2 regions of the Clostridium sp. DL-VIII genome follow, and region 1 is predicted to be linked to the other one. Evidence: a T-box and tRNA genes for the amino acid it is inferred to sense, from the RefSeq annotation. Region 1 holds a T-box; the other holds one or more tRNA genes.

Region 1 (10,741 bases):
GTTTGTAGTTATTATGAAAAATGTTTCTGGAATTGTTAGCATGAATAGAATGACAAATGATTTTAACAATGATTTAGCAATAGATAATATAGCTAAATCATTAGGATATGACTCGTTAGAAGACATACCACACTATGATACTATAAATGACTTTTTGAGAAAATTAGACGTATCTGAATTAGAAAAAATTAGAGATTATATGATACGAGAGCTTTTCAAAAAAAGGTCGTTGGAGAAATATCGATTATTAGATAAGCATTGGTGCATTGCTATTGATGGTTCACAATTATTTTCCTTTAAGGAAAAACATTGTGAACATTGTTTAAGGAAAGAACACAAGAATAAAGATACTGGTGAAATAGAAAGAATAACTTATTATCACACGGTATTAGAAGCTAAGCTTATTTTAGGAAATATGACATTTAGTATATTAACTGAATTTGTAGAAAATGAGAACGAAAGCGTTAGCAAACAAGATTGTGAAATAAATGCAGCTAGAAGACTTATGAAAAAATTGAAATATAAGTTTAGAAAGCTTAATATCTGCATTTTAGGTGATAGTCTTTATGCATGTGAACCAATTTATAAATTATGTACTGAGTATAAGTGGAAATTTATTTTTAGATTTAAAGAAGGAAGAGCAAAAACACTTTGGGAAGAAATTCAAACCATAAAATATATTGAGAATAATGAAAACACCTCTAATTTAACTTTTAAAAGTCACGAGATACATCAAAAGTTAACTTATATAAATGAAGTTTCATATAAAAATAGCTCTGTTAATATAGTAGATTTCACTGAAAACATTCGCAAGAAATCTAAAGATAAAAGCACAAAAGAAGAAACGTCCAAAAACTTTGTTTTTGTTACGAATATACAAGTTACTAAACGAAATGCTTTTAAAATTGTAGTCGCTGGTAGAAGCAGATGGAAAATAGAAAATGAAGGATTCAACAACCAAAAGAATATAAGATATGATATTGAGCATGCGTGTTGTTTATATTATCAGGCCATGAAAAATCATTATTTATTAGTTCAGATTTCAGATATATTAAGACAACTACTAGAAAACGGTAGCGCAGCACTAAAAGAATTAAAAATTGGGATAAAAGAAATATCTTCAAGAATGCTAGAATCCTTTCGAACAGACACTCTAACATCTGAAGATATATCACAGTTAAATCAGCATATAAAAATACACGATTTATAACAAATATTATTTTAACAAAGGTTGTGATAAATTTAAAGACTATGGAACAAATTAATTAAATTTTTTTTGCGTAGTTGCAACGCAACTAGTACGGCGTTTTTTCAAAAATTGATGGAAATATATTTTCTTAATTTTCTGAAAATAAATAAGGGATTTTAAGAGAATTTGGACGACATAAATAAATTTAATCTTTAACGCTGAGGTTTTACTTGAAAAATAGTATAAATGTATATATAATAATAAAGGATGCAGTATACACATTTATTATTTGTGTGTTATTGATATAAAGAAATATATGAAAAAGCAGTGATGATAAAAGCTACGATTTAAGAATTTCTTCAGAGAGCCGATGGATGGTGAGAATCGGTGAAAGGCTGAATCTTTCCACTTTTGGAGCTGTCAGCGGTAAAGTACATGATTATTTAATTCATGTGTTCAAGCTGAAAGATTAGTAACCTTTATATTACTATTTCGAGTGGTTGATTTTATTATGAATCAGCAATTTGGGTGGCAACGCGGATTATTCCGTCCCAATTTATATATTGGGACGGTTTTTTTATATTATAATTAATAATTATTTAATCAGGAGGAAAAATATGTTAGATATTAAATTTTTAAGAGAGAATCCAGAAATAGTTAAACAAAACATAAAAAATAAGTTTCAAGATAATAAATTAGGTTTAGTAGATGAAGTAATTGATTTAGATGCTGAACTTAGAAAAGTAAAGCAGGAAGTAGAAGCTTTGAGGGCTGATAGAAATAAGCTATCTAAACAAATTGGTGGTTTAATGGCTCAAGGTAAAAAAGAAGAAGCTGAAGAAGTAAAGAAAAAAGTAAGTGCGGATTCAGATAGAATGGCTGAATTAGATATAAAGGAAAAGGAATTAGAAGAAAAAGTTAAAAACATCATGATGGTTATTCCTAACATAATAGATCCAAGTGTTCCTATAGGTAAGGATGATAGTCAAAATGTAGAATTAGAACGTTTTGGAGACCCAGTTGTACCAGATTTTGAAATTCCATATCATACAGAAATTATGGAAAAATTCAATGGTATTGATTTAGATAGTGCAAGAAAGGTTGCAGGTAATGGTTTCTATTACTTAATGGGAGATATTGCAAGACTTCATTCTGCTGTTATATCTTACGCAAGGGACTTTATGATAGATCGTGGTTTTACATATTGTATTCCACCTTTCATGATTCGTAGCCAAGTTGTAACTGGTGTTATGAGTTTTGCAGAAATGGATGCTATGATGTACAAAATTGAAGGCGAAGATCTATATTTAATAGGAACTAGTGAACACTCTATGATTGGTAAGTTCATAGATACAATATTACCAGAAACATCACTTCCTCATACATTAACTAGCTACTCACCATGCTTTAGAAAAGAAAAAGGAGCTCATGGTATAGAAGAAAGAGGAGTATATAGAATTCACCAATTTGAAAAACAAGAAATGATTGTTGTATGCAAGCCGGAAGAAAGTAAAATGTGGTATGAAAAGTTATGGAAGAATACCGTTGATTTATTCCGTTCTTTAGATATACCAGTAAGAACTTTAGAATGCTGTTCAGGTGATTTAGCAGACTTAAAAGTAAAATCAGTTGACGTAGAAGCCTGGTCTCCTAGACAAAAGAAATACTTTGAAGTTGGAAGCTGCTCTAACTTAGGTGATGCACAAGCTCGTCGTTTAAAGATTCGTGTAGATGGTCCAGATGGAAAATATTTTGCACATACATTAAACAATACAGTGGTAGCTCCACCAAGAATGCTTATTGCCTTCCTTGAAAATAACTTAAATGAAGATGGAACTATTAATATTCCAACTGCTCTTCAACCATACATGGGTGGAAAGAAAGTTATTAAATAATTTAAAATAGTATACAAAAATAAAAGAATCCTCTGCTAGTATATTTATTATTATGCTGGCAGAGTTTTTTTGTTTTAATTTGAAGTTATTAAAACATATTGCATGAATATATATTATATTTGATGGTGAAGTTATATATATTGATGTTTAGATTGCAGATAGATTAAACAAAAGCATCTGAGTTATTTGTATATTTATAATAAAATCTCTTTACATTAACATTTTCAAAATGTATAATTGATTTGTATTTTGTAAATAATAAAATCTAATATATAATTAACTGTGTTGAAAAAGAAGAGTAAATAGTATTTTAAATTTAAGAGATCTAGGGAGGGTGGAAGCCTAGAATTTAGAGCTATTGAAGGAAGCTTTGGAGTAATAAATAGAAAGCCACTTGGCGTAGTATATTTATGGGGTTATTCCCTTAAAGATAATTAAGTGGATTAAATTAATTAATTTAATCAATTTAGGTGGTAACGCGGAAGTTAAGCCTTTCGTCCTAGAAGTTTTTAGGATGAGAGGTTTTTTTATATTAAAAATTAAAAAAATATATATAACGTTGTCTTATCATCAGCACTGCTTGACGATTTTTTTTGAATGGGTTGGAATTTAAAAAAAATATAAGCTTCAGTTTAAAGAGAAAGCAACAGATATTGAAGATGCAGTATATTTATGAGTTTAGGATAAATAATTTTGATTAAATATTATTTTTAATTTTGGGAGGTGAAATTATAACAGTGGCAAAAGTAGAATTGACCAATATGTGCATGGTTTATGATAAAGTAAATAATAAAGTTTTAGTCCAAGATAGAATTAAATCTTGGAAAAGGATTTCATTTCCAGGAGGTCATGTAGAAGATGGGGAAAGTTTAATAGAGTCAACTATAAGAGAAATCAAAGAAGAAACAGGGCTAACAATATCAAATTTAGAGCCATGTGGAATCATATACTGGAATAATGATGAAACTGGTGACAAATATTTTGTATTCAATTATAGAACAGATGTATTTAGTGGTGAATTATTAGAAAAAACTGATGAGGGTAATGTGTTTTGGGTAGATAAGGATGATTTGTTAAACCTTAATTTATCAGATGGTCTTAAAGAGAGGTTGCCTATGTTTTTAGAGAAAAAGTATTCAGAGGGATTTGGAACTTGGAATGAACATTGGGAAAGTCAATTAAGATTTATATAAATCGCCATAACAAGGGGCCTATAATACCTTGTAAGGAAGAATGATAAGGAGAGATAAGATAATGAGTTTTGAAAAATTAGCAGATATGATATTTGGAAATGTTAAAAATACACCTGAATATTATATTCAAAAATATCCAAAGAGAAATCTGAAAGTTGGTGCAAGAGTCACAAGATACGCACCAAGTCCAACTGGATTTCAACATATAGGTGGAGTATTTTCAGCATTAATAAATGAAAGATTAGCAAGTCAAACTGAAGGAGTTTTTTATTTAAGAATAGAGGATACTGACCAAAAAAGAGAAGTTGAAGGTGCAATAGAAGATACTATAGTAACTATGCATAATTTTGGTTTAGATTTTAGTGAAGGTATGACAGGTCAGGACACTTTTAAAGGTAATTATGGTCCATATAAACAAAGTGAAAGAGCTGATATATATAATACTTTTGCAAAAGATTTACTTATAAAAGGTTTAGCTTATCCAGATTTTTGTACTCCAGAAGAATTAACAGAACTTAGAGAAAGACAAATGGCTAATAAAATAACTCCAGGATACTATGGAGAATATGCTAAATTTAGAAACATAACAGAAGAAGAAGCAATAAAGAGAATTGAAAATGGAGAAAAGTATATTATAAGATTAAAGTCTCCTGGAAATCCTGAAAAAAGAGTTGAATTCCATGATCTAATAAAGGGGGATATATCATTCCCAGAGAATAATCAGGATGTAGTGCTTATAAAAGGTGATGGACTTCCAACATACCACTTTGCTCATGCAATAGATGATTATTTAATGAGAACTACAGATGTAATAAGAGGAGAAGAATGGTTATCATCACTTCCAATACATGTTCAATTATTTGAAGTTTTAGGTTTTGAAGCTCCAAGATATGCTCATATTCCAGTAATAATGAAGCAGGATGGTGGATCAAAGAGAAAGCTTTCAAAGAGAAAAGATGCAGAAGCTGCTGTTTCTTATTATAAGGAAGTTGGATTCCCAGTAGTATCAGTAGTAGAATACTTACTTAATATAGTTAATTCTACTTTTGAAGAATGGAGAGCTGAAAATCCTAAGGCTGATTATCATGAATTTGAAATCCATTTAGAAAAGATGGGTAAGAGCGGAGCATTATTTGATTTAGTTAAATTAAATGATGTATCTAAAGAATGTATAGCAGTAATGAAAGCAGAATATGTTTATGATAACTATATAACTTGGGCTAAAGAATTTGATGCAGAGATGTACAAATTAGTTTCAGAAAATGAAGTGATGGCAAAAGAAATCTTTAATATAGATAAAGAAGGTCCAAAGCCAAGAAAAGATTTTGCTAAATGGGATGAAGTAAAGGATAAGATTTTCTACTTCTTTGATGAACTATTCTATAAGGAATCAGTAGAACAAATAGAACTTCCAAAGGGTGTAACCTTAGAAGCAGCAAAAGAAGTTGTAGCTACTTATAAAAATGAATTTAAATTTAATGTAGAAAGCCAAGAAGCTTGGTTTGATGACTTAAAGGAAATAGGAATTAGACTTGGATACTGTGCGAATAGAAAAGAATTCAAAGCAAATCCAGATCAATATAAAGGTATGATTTCAGATGTTGCGGGAGCTGTAAGAGCCGCTTTAACTCACAGAACTAATTCACCTGATATTTATACTATAATGCAAATTATAGGTGAAGAAAATACTAGAGAAAGATTTGATAAGTTTTTAGCACTATAACAAGTTAAATAAAGAAATAAAGTAAGGTGTTTTTTTAGATGCCTTACTTTATTTTTATGTTTCTTTATTTCGCATGATTAATATTAGGCTTAAAATTCTTATGATATATATGAGCAATAATAAAATTACATTTGAAAGGGCTATAGGCTAAGTAGATATCTAGATGTAAAATGTATAAAATTAATTGAAACATATATATATATATGTTTCAATTGAAAATTTACAATGTACAATTGACAATTATGGTTGAAATCCTTACAGGATTTCTTCAATAATTGTTAATTGTGAACTGTACATTGCAAATTGCAATATATATATATTGTAAATAAAAATAGGATTTATAACGCAAAAAAAGAGCGTTCAAAATTGAAAACCCTCAGAAAAACGCATTGACAATAAAATAAGCCAATGATATAATATACAATTATGACTATATAATATTAATATAACATATTTTAATCTCTGTGTCAATAGTTTTTTGAAAGGAAGTTTTTAAATTGGATGAAATTATTAATTTGTTTCAAGAAGGCTCACTAGATAAGCAGGTATTTAATGATATACTCAAGTGCAATGAATTAACTCATGAATATGGGTTAAGGCTTAATGAGGACGATATAAAAGAAATAATTAATACAAGAAATTTGGCACTTGAGAAAAGCGGCAGAATAGAGTTTGACGGCCAAATTGTAGATAAAATTATAATGGCCTTTTGCAACTCTCCATATATTTCACAATATAATTATAGTGATACTATAAATGAACTGGTAGAAATTTTTTATAACTATAAGAATGAAACCTTAGATTATATAGGTGATGATGAATTAATAGAAATTATGAAAGAATACTTTGATAATTACTGTCAGGGATCTTTAGAACTTTTAGAAGGTAAAGTATTATATAAAATTGCAGATAATATTAGAAATGGTGTTAAGGATTATACAAATCTAAATAGTGAAAAGGACTGATAAATTATGGGGAACAGTAAGAGTATCAAAAGATATAATTTTTCTATAGAAAACAATCTTGATGCAGAATGTTTTTTTAAAAGCATTTTAGTAATTTGTCATGAAAGAAAACTTTTAGATGATGTAAATTTAACGAAAATATCTTACGAGAGATTAGAAACTTTAAAAATGCAGCTAAAATACTATACAAAAGATGAGAGCAGTTCAGTTATGGTTGAGACAGCAGAAAAACTGATGCAAGGCATTGATTATACTATAGGAATGTATTTAAAAACTTTCGATAATATAGAATTAATAATAGAGGAATTAAAAAAAACGAGTTTATTTGATATGTTAAAAAGAGGGCATGATTTAATAAAAGAAAAAGTGGCGTATAGTGAAAAACTACTGGAGAAGATTCAGAAAAATAAGCTTGATGTTGATAATTATTCATATAACGATACTATTGATTATGGAATCTCGATATTTTTTAAAGAATATAATGATTTCTTTGAGCCTCATGAAGTTTCGGGTTCGGTAGACTATCAGCTTTGTATGGATAATATGAATTATAAAGGTATTGAATATACAAGTAATTATCTAGAGACACTAGATTTAGAAAATGAGTTTTGTTATAACTTTGATATTGTTGAAATTAATAAATTATTAAAAGGGTATGATAAAAGGAGCGAATTACTTCTTATAAACATCTTTGAACTAGTATTAATTAATTCACTTGGCTTAATTGCTTGTGGTAAAAACCTTAATAGTCTTAATATTAGCAATATGGATAGAGAATATATAAAAAGAATGTTAGGAAAATTATCTTTAAATGAATTACAGGAAGCCTTAATAAAATATGGTTATAGCTGTTGTGAAATTTTAAATATAGAAAATGATGCATTAATAAGTTACATTAGAAAGGCAGTAGTCAAAATAACTCCAGCAATATATGACAGCCTTAAGTTGAACAAATTGGAGGCAGTATTTATTTCAACTGATAAAAATAAAAATGACGAAGTAATTAGATATATTGATGGTAAACAATTAAGTAACTCTGCATTTAGGAAATTAAGCGAAAAAGTTAGAGAGAGTTCTTCAACTCAAGATAAAGTTCAGCTTATAAAAAATAATATTAAAAGCCTTGGAGATTTAATAGATATGCTAAATGCTGAATGCTTGTTTGAAGATGAATTTATTACGTACTTTAAAAGCTTATCTAAATTAGAAATCATTCTTTTAGCAAGACATATATCAGATTCAAGCATGGACAGTGAATATGACAAGGAATGGTATTTGGAATTCAAAAAGTATATTTCAAGTTTAACTGAAGATGAGCAAATTAAGATAGATGAACTTAAAGAGAAAATAGAATTAATATAAAATTTAGTGAATGAGCTTGCTATAGTATAGTAAGCTCTAAAAAATATTTAAGAATACCTTATTAAATAGGCATTGTTATTGAAAGTACTATGGCAATTTCGATACGATTTCTGTGCAATATAAAATAGTAAATTATATACATACATAAAGTTACATATTAACAATTATTATGTGTCTTAAGAATATGGGGTGAGTAAAAATGACACACAAAAGTGAAGCTATATTTAATAAGGAACTATATGAGGATTTGAAAATTGATTGCGAAAAGTGTTTTGGATTTTGCTGCATAGCATTATATTTTTCTGCTTCTGAAGGTTTTCCAGCGGATAAAGATGCTGGAAAACCATGTTCAAACTTAAAATCAGATTTCTCTTGCGCCATTCACAAAAATCTTAGAAAGAAAGGGCTTAAAGGCTGCACGGCCTATGATTGTTTCGGAGCAGGGCAAAAAGTTGCTCAAGGTACATATGGAGGACGTGATTGGAAACAAGTCCCAGAAGCAGCGAAAGAAATGTTTGAGGTGTTTTTAATAATGAGACAGCTTCATGAAATGCTATGGTATTTATCTGAAGCATTTAGGATACAATCTAACGATATTATTCAAAATAAGCTTGATGATTTGATAAAGGAAATAGAAAATGTCACTAATCAGAATCCTGATTCACTTATGCAATTTGATATAGAAGCATATCGTGATAGAGTTAATTTATTACTTCATAAGACAAGTGAAACTGTACGGACTAAGGCACTTAATGGGCAAAGAAGTACTTTGAGACGTAAAAAGATTGCAAGCAGATTAGATTGTTTTGGTGCAGACCTTAGAAAGAGTAATCTTAGGGGAGCAGATTTAAGAGGAGCATTTTTAATTGCAGCAGATCTTAGAGGAAATGATCTTAGTGGAGCAGATTTTATTGGAGCTGACATGAGGGATGCAGATCTTAGAGGAACTAATCTAGAAGAAAGTATATTTCTTACACAAGGTCAAATTAATACAGCTAAAGGAGATTCAAATACAAAGCTGCCGCCAGCTTTAATTCGTCCAACATATTGGGAAGAATAATTCCCCCTTGACAAAATTTATTTTATTTAATATACTTTTACAAAATAAAGGCAATGAAGAGAAGAGTAGTTATTATAAAAGCTTGGGTACAATCAAAAATATTACTTGATTATTTTTTTGAATGTATCTTACAGAGAAGTTCCTTGTGCTGAAATGGAACAGTGGAAATTTTAACGAAACAAGCCTCGGAGCCGCATACGGATCTTAATTTAGATAACATGCTTAAGTAGAATGCAGTTTTGAATAAAGTATTTATACTTTGTTCAAAGTTATATGTAGAAATTATGCAGTGGTTTTTACATTTACTGGGAGCTGTAAATTGTAAACTGTGGACTGAATTAAGTGATACTATGACGTTTGTTCACGTTACAGAACTAGAGTATAAATTTGTACTCGAGAAGGTTAGTATGGCGACATGCTAATGAAATAGGGTGGTACCGCGGAATAATTCGCCCCTACAGATTAATAATTTTGTAGGAGGTGTTTTTTTTATACCATTTTTTATAATGTAGATTAAAAATATGAGATTCTTAATGGTGCAGAGCTTATGCATAATTAGGAAGGATTAACTTAAAGGAGTGTACTTTATTATGGAAGAAAGAAAAGTAAAACGACCTGTATTCCCTAAAAGAGCTGTAATAACTGCTGGTATGCCTTATGGAAATAAAGAATTACATTTTGGTCACGTAGGCGGTGTGTTTGTTCATGCTGATGCTTTTGCAAGATTTTTAAGAGATAGGATAGGAAGCGAAAATGTTATATTTGTATCAGGAACAGATTGCTATGGTTCACCTATTTCAGCCAGCTATTTAAAAATTGTAGAGGATAAAAAATATGGAGGAACTATAGAAGATTATGTTCGAGAAAATCACGAAAAGCAAAAGAAAGTATTAGATGAATACAAAATGAGTTTAAGTTTATATGGTGCTTCAGCTTTGGATAGAGAAGGTGAAATACACAAGGAAGTATCAAAAGAAATATTTAATAAATTATATGAAAGCGGGCATTTAGTTAAGCTTTCATCTCCTCAGTTTTATGATCCAGATTTTAAAGTGCTGTTAAATGGCAGGCAAGTAATAGGAAAATGCCCAATAGAAGGCTGCAATTCAGATAAGGCCTATGCAGATGAATGTGCTTTAGGTCATCAATATATGTCAAATGAATTAATTGAACCAAAGAGCATTTTATCAGGTAAGACACCAGAATTAAGAGCTGTAACAAACTGGTACTTTGAATTGGATAAATATAATGAGCTTTTGAAAAAGGAAGTGAAATATTTAAAAGCAAATTCCAATTGGCGTAAATATTTATTAAACACCATGGAAGAATTTCTGAAACTTCCAATTATCTATGT
Region 2 (10,741 bases), 1.9 Mb from region 1:
GATATCTTATTTCATTCAGTTCCATTTAATAAAGATAAAACTAATGTTTTAGATTATACGATGAATAAACCATCATCTCATGGTTGTATTAGACTTTCACTTGATGATGCCAAATGGATTTATAATAATATTCCTAAAGGAAGTAAAGTTATAATAAAGTAAATATCTTGATAATTTAATATATATGTTACAATTGATTTTCTACATTTAACATTTAGATATTTACTTAGCGGATAGACATCCTAAATGTAATTTTATTATCGCAACATATATATGCAATGTAAAAAAGCAAGGTTACAAATATAACTCTTGCTTTTAACTTAAGTTTTATAGTACTTCAAATTCCTTTTCTAAAGAAAATGAATATAGATACTTATATTTAACTGCCCTTCCTGTCATTTTAAATATGGCATTGCTATAATACTCTAATTGTTTAATATATTTCTGCTTAAATTCTTCTTCCTGACCTTCTTTTATATAATCAGTTTTATAATCCAAAAGAATAAGCTCTCCATTATATTCAAAAAAACAATCAATTATTCCCTGCAATCTAACATTCTCATCTTTATATTTATCATCTAAAGTTTTATCTACCTCTAAACTGCTTATTTCAGTATAAAATGGTACTTCTCTATAGATTTTTTCTCCTCTTTTATTTATTTCAAGAATTTTGCTTCCTAAATTAGATTTGAAAAAATTCAATATTTTATAAGGATTTATTGCTTTTAACTCTTCCTTAAGTAAAAATTCTTCTTCAAATAATTTTTGTAGCTGTTCACTAATTTCTGCTACTGATGAAACTCTATTAAAATCTATTTTTTTCATTGCAAAGTGAACTGCCGTACCCCTTTCAGATGGAGTTAACCCCTTTTTTTTCTGAAGAAATTTAGGAGTTGTTATAATCTTTTCCCTGTAAGTTTCTTCAGTATCATAATTTTCTTCTTCATTTCTTCTCTTTAAATCTGAAACTGAAATATTACTTTTAAGAGTAGTTAATGCCTTTAACTGATACTCATATGATAGTCTCCTATTTATCTCCTCATTAACGGCTTGATCATTTAAATTTACATATGCCATTGAGTCAAACTGATCTTCTTCATTTTCACTATCTGAATCAGATTTAATAATTAGATCATTTTTATTCCAAAAATTTATTTCCCACTTGGATATGTCATCACTTAATCCCTCACATGAGACTCCTATTTTTTCATTAAATACATTTCCTGCGTTATGATGACACAATGCCATGCAAAGCCAATCTAAATATGATCTCCCTTTTAATACTTCAGAAGGTAAAATTCGAGCCTTATCTAAAGATGCTGAATTTATCCATCTTTCTACTGATTTTTCAATATTGGCAGTTGTACCTGTCATGATTAACTTTTCCTTTGCTCTAGTACATGCCACATAAAGTATTCTCATTTCTTCTGATAATGTTTCGAGTTTCATTTTCTTTTTTATAGATTCCTTAGCTAATGTTCCAATGCTAAATCTTTTTTCTAAATCTACAAATTCAGGTCCAAATCCTAAATCTTCATGATATACTATGTCCTTATTTAAGTCCATCAAATTAAAGTTTTTACCAATTCCACATAAGAATACTACTGGAAACTCCAATCCTTTACTTTTATGAATACTCATAATTCTAACTACATCTTCATTTTCTCCTAGTATTTTGGCACTTCCCATGTCTCCGGAAGATTTTTTAAGTTTATTTATAAAATTTATAAAATTAAATAATCCCTTAAAACTTGTTTTTTCAAATTGTCTTGCTCTTTGAAATAATATTCTTAAATTTGCTTGTCTTAATACACCATTAGGCATAGCCCCAACATATCCATAATAAGCAGTATCCATATATAAGTACCATATGAATTCATCAATTGCCATATAAATTGATTTTTTTCTCCACTTATCAATATTATCAATTAAATATTTACACTTATTTATTAACTCTTTTGAATACTGTCCTTCTCCAGATTTAAAATCTTCCTTGCTTATACACTTTATATTCTCATAAAAGTAACTTTCTTTATTTACTAGCCTTACTTCACTTATCTCCTCTGCTGAAAAACTGATAATTGGAGATCTCATTATTGCTATCATCGGAATATCCTGCATTGGATTATCAATTATTTTTAATAAAGAAATTATTGTTCTAATCTCAATAGATTCAAAATATCCTGATCCTGTATCTGCATATACTGGAATTCCTTCATTCCCTAATTCATCTAGTAGTGTTTCAGACCAATTCTTTGTTGCCCTGAGAAGAATTACAATATCTCTATATTTTAATGGTCTATATTCTCCAGTTTCCTTATCTATAACATTAAATGTTTTCTCTCCACTTTGTGACATTAATTCTCTAATCTTTCTTGCCACAACTCTTCCCTCTAACGCAACATTACTTATTTCTTCTTGATCATCTTCAATATCTTCTGCTGCTTCTTCTTCATGATTTTTATCCACTATATTGACCTCTATTGATCCGCCAGCAATTACATTATCTTGGCTTACTTCTTTATAACTAGCACCTAAATTTAGTGCTTCTTCATCTGTATATTCTAGCTCTCCAACAGTTTCAGACATTAGCTGCTTAAACAGATAATTTACACCATCTATAACTTCTTTTCTGCTTCTAAAATTTTTATATAGCTGAATCTTTCTGTTATTACCTTGATCTATATGATAAGTATTATATTTTTCAATAAATAATTCAGGTTTTGCCTGCCTAAATCTATATATACTTTGTTTTACATCACCAACCATAAACACATTAGGATTATCATACTCTTTTCTAGATACTAAATTTATTATTGTTTCCTGTACATTATTTGAATCTTGATACTCATCAACAAGTACCTCATCAAAGTATTCCTTGAATTCTACTGCTACCTTAGATGGTATTATATTATTATTTTCATCGTAATCAATTAATACTTTTAAACATAAATGTTCCAAGTCATTAAAATCTAGTATATTTCTTTCTCTTTTTCTTTTTCTGAATCTTTCATCAAACTCTAAAACAATTTCTGTTAACTTTTTAATATATGGATATGAACCTTTAATATTAAGCAGCATTTGCTCTGGAGTTACTGCAAACGTATTATTAATTAATTCAGATATTTTCTTCTTAATATCGTCTCTTATTTTTTTTACAAGATTTTGAGAACTTTCATCTGAAACCTTATCTTTTTTAATAGTCTTCAATCTAGAAAAACTTATGCACAATAATGAGTTGTAAATTGCCTCAAGCCCATTATCAGTAGATTCGTAAGCTTTTTTTATATCTATTAGTTCATTTGTAAAATTATCTAAATATGCTTCTAGACCATCTATCTTATTAATTATTTCAATGGCTTTTTCCATCATTTTAATATGGCCTTGAACTTCAATTCTAATACTTTCAATAAGAACTTTTACCCATTTTGTCTGATTCAGTTCTCCTAATGTATTGATATTGAAAATTTCTGCATTCTTATTAAGCCATTTTTCAGGCCATGGACCTGACATAGTAAAATTATGTAAATCTAAAACTAAATCCCTAAGGTTATTATCATTCTTATAGCTGCTAAATGCTTCAACCAGATTAATAAATTCAGTATCCTCTTCATCATATTTATCTTCAAAAAGTTCTTCCATAACTTCATTCTTAATTAATATACCTTCCGTTTGATCTCCAATTCTAAAAGATGGGTCTAAATCTATTCTATGATAGTTATTTTTTATTACATCTAAACAAAATGAATGCATTGTAGTGATATTAGTTCTATTTAATAATGTTAGCTGTTTTTGAAGATTCTTAGAATTAGGTTTTCTTTCTAACTCTTTTGATATGGCATCAGCAATTCTCTCTCTCATTTCTGCTGCTGCTGCATTAGTAAATGTCACAACTAATAATTTATCTATATCAACTGGATTCTCATCATTTGTAATTATTCTAATAATTCTCTCTACCAATACAGCAGTTTTACCAGAGCCTGCTGCTGCTGCAACTAAAAGATTGCAATTTCTTGTTTCAATTGCACTTAACTGTTCCTTAGTCCATTTCGTTTCTCCCATATATTATCTCTCCTATCACTATCTAAAGCTGTTCAAATTATAATTTAGTATTTATAGACTATAAGCTATTTTAATAAAACATTCTCACGAATCATTTTCTTCCCGTAAACAACTTATAGAACTTTTTATATTGTTCCAAATTTCATTTGAAGATTTCTTTGAAACTATCTTATATTTATTATCCTTTATTGTCGTATCAAACTGGCATATTGACGAAAAATCACAATATTCACAATATGTTCTATTGGCATTTTTAATTGGTTGTATTTTAATTTCTCCACTCAGCATCTCTTCACATAAATCTATCATTTTTTTATTAACGTACTCTCTAAGTAATATAAATTCTTCTTCTGTAACTACGTCACTATTAGATTTAAAATCTCCATCATTTTTAAATGCAGCTGGTATAATTAATGAATATCCATCAATATCCTTATCCATCGCTCTAACAACCCTAGCATCCTTTAAAACTAATCCTCTCATTTTCAAAGCACTTAGAACCTCTTCTTGTACCTGTTCTGTTGTCATTTCTTTATTTCCCTTTATTATAGGGTCATCTATTTTAAAATATAATATAGCACCAGGCTTCACTTGCTTCTTTAATATATATTTAGAATTTTTAATAAGAGCATCTAAATAAACTAATAGTTGCATTTGTAATCCATTATAAAGTTCATTTAAATCAAGTTTATTAGAACCAGTCTTATAATCTACAACTCTAATATAAGTTTCTCCATCTAAATCCAATGTATCTATTCTATCTATTCTTCCTTGAAGATATACTTTTTCTTTTGAGCTTAATTCTAATGTTATGGCTTCCCCTGATCTATAGTCTCCAAAATTAAATTCTGTTTTGAATACTTCAAATTCACCTTTTCCTATTTGATTTGCAATAACTGAGACAGATTTAGAGATTACCCTTTTAAACCTTTGAGCTAAATATCTAAACTTTTTTGAACTATTTAATATGGAGTTATCGTCAGAAATTAATTTTTTATCAATAAGACTAGACACTATATCTTTGCACTTCTCATTGTTTAATTCAGACCACAGAATACCCTCTTCTCTAATTTTATTCGTAAATGAATCTAACATTTCATGTACAAATGACCCTAAATCTGGTGGTGTAAATTCGTATACTTTTCTGTTTTTAGCTTTAAGTCCATATTGAACAAAATATGAAAATGGACATTCAGCATACTTTTCCAATCTTGAAACACTAAATACTAACTTTCCCATGTCATTTTGATAAAGCTTTTTAAGCTTACTTCGAGCAATCTTATCACCTACATTAGAATATTCAAGACCTTTAAAGATGCTCTTAACTTTTTCCTTAAACTCTTCCTTCTCACTAAACCAACTATATACGTCTGGCCAATATTCTTCTACATCTTCTTTATCAAAATCCTTTCTCATCGCAAGTATAAGTTCATTAAATGTTGGAATTGGAGTATTAATTTTATTAAACTTATCTTTTTCATTACCTAAATCATAAATATCACTTTCTTCTACTAATCCAGGCAATATTTTTTTGATTCTAGGTATCACTATAGATGGTCTTAATGATTTACCTTCAAAATCAGACATAGGATACGATAATAATAAATATTCACTACTTATTGTTAATGCTATATATAGTAAATATTGCTCCTCAAATACCTTGCTCCTGGTTGTTGATGATAAACTTACACCTATTTCGCTTAATATTCCCCTATCTCTATCTGATAGTATTCCTTCTTCCTTTTTAGATGCTGGCAGTACACCATCATTTATTCCTACTATATAAAGAACCTTAACATCTCTACCTTTAATTCTTGCTATATCTCCAATATTCACCTGATCTAAAGCAACTGGTATAACTCCAATTTCCTCATTTGAGAACCCTGAATTTAATATTTTAAAAAATTCAAAGCTATCTAATTTTTCATCTCCAATTACATCTACTGCCTGATCTAAAATCTCTATAACTATACCTTCAACTTGACTATATTCCTTAACTTTATCTTCTAAACCAATTTCCTCAAAAGCTTCTATCCATTCATTTATTCTCTCAAAAGCTTTTAAGTCAACTAAAAACTCATAAATCGCCGTACATATATCCCTAACATTATGCTTTCCGTCTATTTTGTTATGAAAAGTTATTAAGGGAATTCTTATTTCCTCCATAATTTCAGATATTAATATTTTCTCATCCGTTAATTCTTCATTATTATTAAACCATTTTTCATTAATTATCTCTTCTACAGTCCACTTATATCCTTTTACTCCATGTTCAAGCACGAAGTTTTCTAAAATATCTATATATGAGTTATCTATACCAGTTAATCCACTTTTCAAATATTTAAATACACTCTCATAAGACCAATTTTTAAATAAAATTTCAAAAGCTGAACTTATAAGTACTATTAATGGATTACTTAACAACTGAATCTTTTTATCTAAGAAATACGGTATATCATAATCTTTAAATATTACTGATATTATTTTTTGATAATCATCTATATTTCTACAAACAACAGATATATCTTTATATCTATATCCTTTATCCCTTACAAGTTCAATAATACTTCTCGCTACCCGCTCAATTTCATCGTAAATATTATTTGCTTTATATAGCGCTACATTATTACACTTATCTCTATATTCTGTAAATGGATAAGTAAAGAAATATTTTTCAATGTGTCTAAGCTCCGCATTACTTTTAAATCTATATGGTATAGTATTATTTAAATAAATAGGTCTATCATAAGCTATGTTATTATCCTCTATTATCTTCAATATCTTATTTTCTGTGTTTTTTACTATATTAAATACATCAGTTATATCTTCGTATTTATCATCTATAGATTTACTACTATCCATACAAAGAGTTATATTTACTCTCTTGCATCTCTTGGCTAACAATCTTATAATTTCTAATTGTTGAGGTGTAAAACTATTAAATTCATCTATCCATACTTCTGAATCTACATATGCGTCAGATTCCGATAACTTTTTTTCTAGTAATGTTAATTCATCATCTCCATCAATATAATTTTCATGCATCTTTAAATTAAATGCTTCATAGACTACTGCTAATTCCTTGATTTTTTGCACTAATTCATAATCATTTATTTTTCCATCTAATGCTTGCAGACTATCAATATTAACATTGTATTTCTTAAATTCAGAAATTACTTCAGAAATTACTTTATTGAATCCTTGCTCTCCTGATATTTTTTTAAAATAATCTAAAGAATCTATCGTTTCATTTAGCACTCTATGAATTAACATGTTTCGTCCAGACTCTTTTATTATTTCTTTGACACGTCCACCGTATTCTTCAAAAATTTCATGTGCCATTTTTTTAAAACTTAATACTTCGGTTCTTAAAAAAGCACGTTCTCCAATAGCTTTTAACATTTTATTTTCTGTAGTGAATGTATATTGCTCTGGAACTAATAAAATTAATTTGTTTTCTCCTATTCCCTCACCTATTTTAACTTTTATATCATTAATACAAAATTGACTTTTTCCTGTCCCTGCTCTTCCATAAATAAATCTTATACTCATATGTGCTATACCTCACCTTTTAAATATCTGCTAATTCTTTTTTACCTATTCCCATAATTATAGTATCAACATATCTACCATTTATATAAACTTTATTTCTCTTTATTCCTTCTTCTACAAATCCGCATTTCTTATAGCAATTTACTGCTCTTAAATTATACTTTATAACTTCTAACTCAACTCTTATAGCATCTAATTTCCCAAACAAATATCGTATAAGCGTCCTTATAGAATCCTGACCATATTTCTTTCCCCAATACATGCTTCCAATGGTTATTCCAATAGAATATATTCCTTTGCAATCATTACTCTCCTTATATGTTATAAATCCAACTAAAACATTCTTTTCATTAATTATACTTAGCGCCTTCCTTAAACTTTTATTGCCACTTTGTATATCATTAGGTATCGTATTATATAATTTAACATTTTCATCATTAAATAATCTATATAATATCAAAATATCTCTCTTTTGTAACGTTCTCAAATATATATTATAACCTTTAAGCATGATTCACCTTCTTTAGCAAATTGGTGTACTAATTTTATTATAATATTTTAATTCTAAAATTTAAATTTATTGCGTCAATTTTTAATTATATTTATTAAATGTTTGTATTATAATTTTTTGAACAACAAAAAAAACATCTAACATAATGTTAGATGTTTTGGCGGAGGATCCGGGATTTGAACCCGGGCGCCAGTTACCCGACCTACGCCCTTAGCAGGGGCGCCTCTTCAGCCACTTGAGTAATCCTCCACGTGCCCTCTATTATTTTTACTTTAAAAATAATGTGGCGGAAAGATAGGGATTCGAACCCTAGGTACGCTTACACGCACGCCGGTTTTCAAGACCGGTGCCTTAAACCAACTCGACCATCTTTCCGTAACTCACAAAACTTATTATACCAAGCAAGACTATACCTGTCAATATTTTTATTCGAATAATTTTAGCAAGATTCACAATCTTAATTTTTTTAATACCTTTATAAATTATTAGAAAATCAATTTTTTTATATGCAGGAAAATCTGCTTAACATATTGTGTGTTTCTACTACTTTCAAAAATAAAAAAACACCTAACCAACGTTAGATGTTTTTGGCGGAGGATCCGGGATTTGAACCCGGGCGCCAGTTACCCGACCTACGCCCTTAGCAGGGGCGCCTCTTCAGCCACTTGAGTAATCCTCCACATGCCTTCTAATTTTTTATTTTTTAGAAAAAAAAATGGCGGAAAGATAGGGATTCGAACCCTAGGTACGCTTACACGCACGCCGGTTTTCAAGACCGGTGCCTTAAACCAACTCGACCATCTTTCCACGTCTCACGACAAATATGATTATAACAAGGATTTATATTTATGTCAACTATTTTATTATATTTTCTTTTGTTAGTTTTATTTTAATTATAAAACTAACATGCATCATTGTACCTATATACTAAATTTAAGACGAAATCTTTTTAGTGCAAACAATATCTACACCAGTATTCATAATATTTTTGCATATAATGTCTCCAATGTTAATAGGTGTACTTGCATAAATCCTGCTAAGAACTTTAGAAAATTCCCTCCATAAGCCTTTCTCTATTGGCTTATTACTCTTTACTGATACAACCTTATAATTTTGATTACCTTTTATTCTAACTACACTAGTAAATACATCCTTATTTCCCATTCTTAATCCCCCTTACTCAAATTTCATTGAATTCCTTAATTCTTCCTACTAAGATATTGGAATCCATAGAATCATCTACTATACTCAAAATACTTTTATCCATTTCTCTGGCTAAAATTTTTATAATTCTCATATTACAATACGAACCGTTACAGCTCCCTACTCCTATTCCAGTACGCCTTTTTACTCCTTCAACAGTTCTTGCTCCTAAAGGTCTTCTTATGGCGTCGACAATCTCACCTTCTGATATATTATTGCAATTACAGACTATATTTCCATAGCGGCTATCTACTGAAATTATCTTATTTCTCTGCTCCTTAGACATATTTCTAAATATATATACATCTCTTTTCTTATCAATAAAATCTCTCTTTTTAGTTATATTCATATTTACTTTAAGTTTCTCCTCTATGTCTTTAGCGATAGCTGGTGCAATTGTTATTTGAGCATAGTGATTTCCTGAAATTCTCATATACCCCATTTCTACATTACTATTATCTATAAGAATATTATTCCCACTATATATTTCTGTAAATATATTAGTTATCAATTCTTTATCTATGTATTTCAATATATTTTTGGATAGCATCAATTCTTCCTCTAATCCTAAACACTTATTACTCTTAATTGCTATTAAATTTCCTTTTGATGACGTCGTAGGCATATTTATTATGAATGTATCTTCATCTATATCATCAATAACAATAGTATTTATATCATTCTTTAATCTTTCATTTAATAGTATATAATTTATTCTCTTATTCTTTGCTTCATTTTGAGCTTCATAAAACGTTCCATTTGAAAACTCATTCGGAATTGTATTGATTACAAATTTACATGTAAACTTATTTTTATTAGTAGTTACTTTAAATCCCTTAGATATATATTTTATATCTATAACTTCTTCCTCTAATCTAAAGTTTACACCATTATCTGCCGCTACCTCTGCATAAGAAATTGCTAGATTGTATGGAGAAATTATCGCAGTATTTTCTGAATATAATGCTTTATTTATATTAGTTTGCAAATTAGGTTCTATATCATAGATGGCACTGTCTTCTATTATATGAACAGAATCTATCCCTCTTTCCACAGCTCTTTTATTTATTTTATCAAGTACATCAGATCTAGCATCATTTGATGTTATTCTTAATGATCCCACTTTTCTATATGCAACACTAAACTTTTTACAATGCTCTTCGATTAATTTTCTTCCGACGCACTCTAATTTAGCTATAGTACTATCATCTGTCTCTGATCCATCATAAATAATTGCTGTATTAGCAAAGGATATATCATTTGCTATATCATAGTCCTTTTCAATCAACGCTATATTTATATTGTATTTTGAAAGTTCATATGCTATCGCACATCCAATTATTCCTCCACCTAAAATTAACACATCATAGTCCATTATTAATCCTCCAAATCTGATACAATAAAATTGCGTTT

The links. The T-box of region 1 lies ahead of serS (serine--tRNA ligase). A T-box ahead of a tRNA ligase gene usually reads a tRNA of that ligase, here a tRNA-Ser.
Region 2: it encodes a tRNA-Ser, which carries the amino acid that the T-box ahead of serS (serine--tRNA ligase) is inferred to sense. The anticodon was not compared.

What each region holds. Positions count from the first base shown of each region.
Region 1 covers NZ_CM001240.1:4,844,499-4,855,239, reverse strand. Annotated here, with positions in the region: gene CDLVIII_RS22425 (transposase family protein) at 1-1,210, shown strand, start outside; T-box leader at 1,508-1,746, shown strand; gene serS (serine--tRNA ligase) at 1,807-3,084, shown strand; T-box leader at 3,361-3,589, shown strand; gene CDLVIII_RS22415 (8-oxo-dGTP diphosphatase) at 3,822-4,277, shown strand; gene gltX (glutamate--tRNA ligase) at 4,339-6,000, shown strand; gene CDLVIII_RS22405 (DUF6323 family protein) at 6,498-6,965, shown strand; gene CDLVIII_RS22400 (DUF6179 domain-containing protein) at 6,972-8,327, shown strand; gene CDLVIII_RS22395 (pentapeptide repeat-containing protein) at 8,527-9,387, shown strand; gene CDLVIII_RS22390 (class I tRNA ligase family protein) at 9,978-10,741, shown strand, end outside.
Region 2 covers NZ_CM001240.1:267,163-277,903, reverse strand. Annotated here, with positions in the region: gene CDLVIII_RS01305 (L,D-transpeptidase) at 1-162, shown strand, start outside; gene addA (helicase-exonuclease AddAB subunit AddA) at 328-4,062, opposite strand; gene addB (helicase-exonuclease AddAB subunit AddB) at 4,147-7,614, opposite strand; gene CDLVIII_RS01290 (GNAT family protein) at 7,634-8,125, opposite strand; tRNA gene CDLVIII_RS01285 (tRNA-Ser) at 8,284-8,374, opposite strand; tRNA gene CDLVIII_RS01280 (tRNA-Ser) at 8,410-8,500, opposite strand; tRNA gene CDLVIII_RS01275 (tRNA-Ser) at 8,714-8,804, opposite strand; tRNA gene CDLVIII_RS01270 (tRNA-Ser) at 8,842-8,932, opposite strand; gene CDLVIII_RS01265 (DUF1667 domain-containing protein) at 9,059-9,289, opposite strand; gene CDLVIII_RS01260 (FAD-dependent oxidoreductase) at 9,306-10,703, opposite strand; gene CDLVIII_RS01255 (transcription repressor NadR) at 10,706-10,741, opposite strand, start outside.